Regions from separate parts of the Paenibacillus sp. NPDC055715 genome, predicted to be linked through region 2. Evidence: predicted binding sites of a transcription regulator. Region 2 holds the regulator's gene; the other holds the start of a gene.

Region 1 (3,422 bases), on a different contig from region 2:
GTCACCTTTAGCATGCGGAGCATCCAAAGTGTTTTGGTCACCAGTGTAAGCATGAATTGTAGTCATCAGGCCTTCAACGATACCAAATTTGTCTTGCAGTGTTTTAGCCATAGGAGCCAGGCAGTTCGTTGTGCAAGAAGCACCGGAGATTACAGTTTCAGTACCGTCCAGAATTTCATGGTTTACATTGTAAACGACAGTCTTCATGTCGCCAGTAGCTGGAGCGGAGATAACAACTTTTTTAGCGCCGCCTTTCAAATGTTTCTCAGCAGCTTCTTTAGTTGTGAAGAAACCTGTGCATTCCAGAACGATATCTACGCCCAGGTCTCCCCAAGGCAGTTCTTCAGGGTTACGGTTAGCCAAAACCTTAACTTCTTTACCGTTAACTTTGAAGAAGCCATCGTGTACTTCTACTTCTCCTTGAAAAGTACCTTGTGTTGTATCATATTTCAACAGATGTGCCAGCATTTTGGAATCTGTCAAGTCATTGATTGCTACTACTTCAATGCCTTCCACATTTTGAATCCGGCGGAAAGCAAGGCGTCCAATACGTCCGAAACCATTAATACCAACTTTAACTGTCATAAGTGAGTTCCTCCCAAATTTCTTTTAGTTTATATATTCAAGACAGACCCGAAGGCCCGTCAAGACAACACAATTCATAGATCCTTTTTACCACTCAAATAATGGCTTACAATTTCAGTAGCAGCGCCTTCGTCGGTGACAAGAATATCTTCCTGCCCGAAACGTAGTACTGCATGAATAGCGGCCGCCTTACTTTTACCCCCAGCTACACCTAGAACCGTCTCAGTACGCCCGATATCCTCCAAACGGAGTCCAAGCGTTAGCATTCTGTGAACAACGGCGCCGTCTTCGTTAAAATAATAGCCAAACGATTCGGCAACCGCGCCCTCGCTACTGATCTGGGCAAAGGTTTCGGGGTCAAGCTTGCGTCTTCGTGCCATCGTTATGGCGTCACCTATCCCGTGAATGATGATCCGACTCTCTCGAATCAGGCTCAAAATATCCTGAATATTCGTATCATCAAGCAGGGAATTGTAAGCATGATTGCTGAGCAAATCTGGTACATGGAGCAGACGGTATTGTGAACCGACCTTGCGAGCCATTGTGGAAGCAATTGTGTTGGCCTGCATTTCCATGCTTTCTCCCAACCCCCCGCGTGCCGGCACGAACCATCCGCCCTTAAGTGGGCCATTAGCAGGTAGTGTCAGTTGGTTCGCCACGTCCGCAATCGTCGTGCCACCTGTTACGGCGACCACATCCTCGTCGTCCATAACACTCAACAGCGCTTTTGCCCCAGCACGGCCCAGCTCCTGCTTCTTTAAAGGAGAAGCATCCGAATCCCCTGGAACGACAACCACCTTCCTCAAACCATAGGCTTGGCGGATCTGTTCCTCCAATTGGGACAGGCCGAACAAGTTTTTCGCAATCGGCTCAAGCTGTTCCAGCAGATCCAGTCCTGCTTTGCTCACCTTCATACCCACACTCTCAATCTCAATCAGTCCTTGGGCTTTAAGAAGATCGGTTTCGGCGCGCAACACGCGCTCGGTCATGTTCAGTGAAGCCGCCAGCGTTCTGCGTCCAATGATATCGGACAGCATAATCTGATGCAGGATCGTGTACCTTTTTTTCAAAACATCCAAAAGGTCGGGCAGAAGCTGCTTCTGTATTTCCAATATCTTTCGCATGCTTTCCACTCCCGCACACTTCTAAGTTCTGTTTCTAACTTACTATATCAATAACTGGTCTTAAAACGTCCCATGTAAACTTTTTAAGTCCCACGTATATCTTACCCAATATTTACTTCACATGCAAGTCTATCTGAACTATATTTCTCAACCTTTTGTCTGAATATGCGCATTTAATAAAAGCTTGCAATTCACTGCTGTATATCATATAATCATCTTTGTTTCCAACTTAGCTTATAAATCAGCTTGTTAATTGTATTGATTCACTGTGCGCCCGTGGTCCAACGGATATGACGTAGGCCTCCGGAGCCTGAGATCGAGGTTCGATTCCTCGCGGGCGCGCCATTTTAAATGAATGTTTAAATGCTTCTATATACTGTTTTAACCAAGAAGAGCGCAGAGGGCTCTTTTTTTTTGACCATTAGTTTGACTTTCTTTGACTTTTTGTTTGAAATTGTTTATTATGTGGTTAATACGGTAACAGTTTATAAAATAGGGACGTGTAATCGGCATGTCCACCAAATCCATTAACGATATTAAAGGGAGGTTTTTTGACGTGAGCTATGTTCCTATGGTAGTAGAACAAAGTAACCGCGGCGAACGCGCCTATGACATTTATTCCAGACTGTTGAAGGATCGCATTATTTTGTTGGGCTCGGACGTCAATGACGTAGTAGCCAACTCTATTATTGCGCAAATGCTGTTTTTGGCTGCCGAAGATCCTGAAAAAGACATTCACTTGTATGTTAACAGCCCTGGCGGTTCGATCACAGCCGGTATGGCCATTTTCGATACGATGCAATACATTAAACCTGACGTGTCTACGATTTGTGTAGGTATGGCGGCTTCTATGGGTGCGTTCTTGCTGAACGCAGGTGCCAAGGGCAAACGTTTTGCTTTGCCAAACAGCGAGATTATGATTCACCAACCGCTGGGTGGCGCACAAGGTCAAGCAACGGATATTGAAATCCGCGCCCGCCGCATTCTGAAAATGCGCGACAAATTGAACCGCATTCTCGCAGATCGCACAGGCCAACCACTGGAACGCATTGAAAAAGACACAGATCGTGACTATTTCATGTCCGCTGATGATGCCAAGGAATACGGTATTATTGATAAAGTGCTAACTAGCTCCTCTCCAGAAGGTGTATAAGAGAACGACTTATGGCCTCTGAATAGCTGGTAAACCAAAAAGGCTGCCCCGGATGATCTTATCCGGTAGGCAGCTTTTTTTAATTTCTACTATTCATTCTTCCCCGCAAAAGGCTTGCCGCCTTGAGGCAACAATTGAGCAAACGAATAAGTGAACTCAGGAATGCCATACGCATAAGGCCCATAATCATATAAATCAAATACAATCGTCACACTGCTATTCGTTACATAGAAATTCGGATTAGCGGAAATACCCTGGAAGTTACCAAAGCCGCCTTCATTCACCATTGAACCATTAATTTTTTTCTTCAGGTCGTTATTGAGAAATTGTTTGTAATTGGGATTTGCTTTCAGTACGTCAGACAATTGAAGCAGTTTGCCATCGGACAGCGAGAATGTGTATCCTTTACGGGCAGTCATGCCATGTGCACCACCTGTATACGAGTAATCCTGCATAATTACACTCAGAATACCATCCTTGTTATAGGCAATTGCAAAATCATTGCCAAACTCATACGGTCTTTGCGCCGTAGCGTCTCCCTCAGCCACTTGCTTTTTACC
Region 2 (3,422 bases):
ATATTATTTCGATCGATAAATTCCCTGCTAAGCTTAAAACCGAAGGTACAGTCAAACGGGATGTAAAAGATATTTCTGAGCTGAACCAAGTATATCAAGCATATGCTTCGCGTTATAATGGTACGCTGGTACGAGATAAGGAATGGTGGCAAGAGCGGACATTAAATAAGAACTACCGGACCGCAGTGTATTACTCTGAAGCAGGCGATCCTCAGGGATATGCACTCTACAAAATTGAAGATAAGCAGCTGAATTGCGACGAACTGGTATATATTAATGAGACGGCACGGCGGGCGTTGTGGACGTATTTTGCAAATCATGATTCGATGATAACCCAGGGTAAATTCATTTACATTCCGGCCGATGACAATCTGCCATTTCTGCTAGATAATCCGCGAATTCAGCAGGAAACAGTGCCTTATTTTATGGGCCGTATTGTAGATGCAGCTGCTTTTGTGGAGAAATATCCTTTTGAGGCACTTGGAGAGGAAACACGTTTGACCTTACATCTGACAGATCATTATGCTCCATGGAATGAAGGAATATGGACATTGACGGTCAACGCGGAAGGGCAAGGACATTTGGACAGAGTGGATTCAAGCAGTTCTTCCGAGGACGGTGTAGAAGCTGACTTGAGTGTGGGAATCCAGTCGCTGACCACCCTGATGCTTGGCTATCAGCGGCCTAATGATCTGTATAAGTGGAGTCGTATTACAGGGCAAGGTGAGTCTGTGTCTGCATTAGAACGTGTAATACCGGTAAAACAAACATTTTTGCTGGATTTTTTCTAATTGTAATGCTCTTAAATGTTCTTGAGTCTTCATTCTTTAGGGAGTCTGGCCTAAATAACTTGCATAAGGTGTGGCTGATTTTAACGGCATTTTTTCAGAACTCTTTCCGTAAAGGGAAGAGTTTTTCTTATACTTGTATAAAACATAATTAGATTGCGAAAAATGATATTGACCTCTTGGCAAAAATATATTTTGTGCTATAATGTGGATATAGTCAAAGAAAGTCAAAGTCAATGAAGCCTATTGCGCTTCTTTAGATTGGTGTGAATACGCTGAGCTTTTGGTCGTTATGATACATTGACACCAACACAGCATGAAAAGACAGACCTGATCTGTAGATAAACGTTCACTGTAATCTCATGAGCATGAGGGAAGGTGTATGATTTATTACGAATAAAGGTCACATTAGAAACTAAACGGGATGTTTTTAAGTGAGGTAAGAGGGCGAATTGCCCCGATACAGGCTTAGATTCGTGACTTTACCGTTCGGTTAAGTTCAATATACGGCGGACTCTGTGGAGCGTGAAATGTACTGAATATTTGCGTTTCCGTTAGTGGAGGATGATGAAATGCGCAATGTTTCCGATATTATTGAACAATATTTGAAGAGCATATTGCTGGAAAGTCCCAAAGGTTTAGTGGAAATTCAGCGCAATGATTTGGCTGATCGCTTTTCCTGCGTGCCGTCGCAAATTAATTATGTAATCAGTACCCGTTTTACGCTGGAAAAAGGCTATGTGGTGGAAAGTAAACGCGGTGGTGGGGGTTACATTCGCATTCAGCGAATTCAACTGCCTGCACAGCATGCGATCCATACGCATCTCCATCAAAGCATTGGAGAGGAAATTAGCCAATCGGCAGCGGAAGGATTAATTTATCAGCTGGAAGAAGCACACTTTTTAAGCAAAAGGGAAGCTAGTTTAATGAAGGCCGCTTTATCAAGGGACACATTATTGCTGAAACTTCCCTATCGTGACCAGCTACGGGCAAGGCTGCTTAAGGCTATGCTGATTTCGTTGCTGGTGGCCAGATAGCGTGTGACTCAAGATTAACGGTTTGGATGTAGGGATTTGTAAAAATCCTGACGCTGAAGGAGGTGCTTTTATGCTGTGCCAAGAATGTAATAAACGGCCGGCAACTTTGCATTTCACCAAAATTGTGAATGGCGAAAAGACAGAGTTTCATATTTGTGAGACGTGTGCGAAGGAAAAAGGGGAGATGCTCCCTGGAACACCTAACGGATTTTCGATTCATAGCTTGTTGTCGGGGATGTTGGATTTTGACTCCAGCACAAAGAGCCAGTCTCCAGGCCACAGTGGTCCGCAAAACCTGCAATGCAAGGAGTGTGGCATGACCTATGCACAGTTTAGTAAGCTGGGACGTTTTGGGTGCCCGTTGTGCTATCAATATTTTGACAGCCGTCTGGACCCTTTGTTCAAGCGTGTGCACGGCGGTACGAGCCATGTTGGCAAGGTTCCGGTTCGCACGGGAGGCCGATTGAAGGTCAAACGGCAAATTGACGATTTGAAAAAAGAGATGCAACAGCATATTGTACAGGAAGAATTCGAATTAGCCGCTGAGCTTAGGGATCAAATCAGAAAGCTTGAAAAAGAAATGACTGAAGAGTAAAGTTTTGTGAAGAGTAGGAGGGGATGCGTAATGCCCAATATCCGGTTTACGGAAAAGCCGCTAAGTGATTGGATGTGTGGTGAAGCTGCGGATTCGGAGATTGTCATTAGCAGCCGGGTGAGAATTGCGCGTAACTTGCAACATCTGCCTTTTCCCATGCTTGCTACCAACCAGCAGTCGGAAGAAGCACTTCAACGCTTGACGGATATCCTTCAATATGATGATTTAGGAAGCTTTGCTACCTTTCATACCCTGAAAATATCCGAGTTGGATGAGATCGACAAGCAGGTGCTGGTTGAGAAGCATTTGATTAGCCCTAATTTGGCGAACGAATCTCGTAACGGTGCTGTTTTGATTAGCGACGATGAATCGGTTAGTGTTATGATAAACGAAGAGGATCATCTACGGATACAATGCTTATATCCGGGATGTCAGGTTAGAGAAGCTTGGGAACGTGCTATGGTTATTGATGATGCATTTGAGGCACATGTCGATTATGCTTTTGATGATCTTAGAGGCTTTCTGACCAGTTGTCCGACGAATGTCGGCACAGGGATGAGAGCTTCGGTGATGATGCATCTGCCCGCATTGGTCATGACTCATCAGATTAACCGCATTTTGTCCGCTGTTTCACAGGTAGGTCTTACCGTTCGCGGTATTTATGGTGAGGGCAGCGAAGCGGTCGGCAATCTGTTTCAGGTATCCAATCAGATTACACTAGGACAGACCGAAGCGGAAATTATCGAAAATCTGCATGGCGTCGTGCTGCAAATTATAGAGCACGAACGTTCCGCCAGGGAACGACTGATGAATGAGTCCATGCTGCGGATTACAGATCGGGTGATGCGTTCATTCGGTATTTTGTCATATGCAGCGGTACTGAATTCTAAGGAGGCCGCACAGCGGTTGTCCGATGTACGTCTTGGCGTGGACTTGGGGATTTTGGAGCGTCCATCCACCGCAGCGATGAATGAGCTGAACGTGATGACGCAACCCGGATTT

The links. The regulator CtsR, encoded in region 2, represses protease genes until heat stress. The targets are predictions, from matches to a motif close to ATGGTCAATAAAGGTCAAACA.
Region 1: the regulator CtsR is predicted to act here: its motif matches at 2,133-2,153, upstream of clpP (ATP-dependent Clp endopeptidase proteolytic subunit ClpP).

What each region holds. Positions count from the first base shown of each region.
Region 1 covers NZ_JBSHGA010000013.1:63,137-66,558, forward strand. The annotation lists gene gap (type I glyceraldehyde-3-phosphate dehydrogenase) at 1-585, opposite strand, end outside; gene ACWGOO_RS18635 (sugar-binding transcriptional regulator) at 660-1,709, opposite strand; tRNA gene ACWGOO_RS18640 (tRNA-Arg) at 1,980-2,054, shown strand; gene clpP (ATP-dependent Clp endopeptidase proteolytic subunit ClpP) at 2,266-2,862, shown strand; gene ACWGOO_RS18650 (PdaC/SigV domain-containing protein) at 2,952-3,422, opposite strand, start outside.
Region 2 covers NZ_JBSHGA010000020.1:666-4,087, forward strand. The annotation lists gene ACWGOO_RS20905 (GNAT family N-acetyltransferase) at 1-791, shown strand, start outside; gene ACWGOO_RS20910 (CtsR family transcriptional regulator) at 1,361-1,825, shown strand; gene ACWGOO_RS20915 (UvrB/UvrC motif-containing protein) at 1,896-2,420, shown strand; gene ACWGOO_RS20920 (protein arginine kinase) at 2,451-3,422, shown strand, end outside.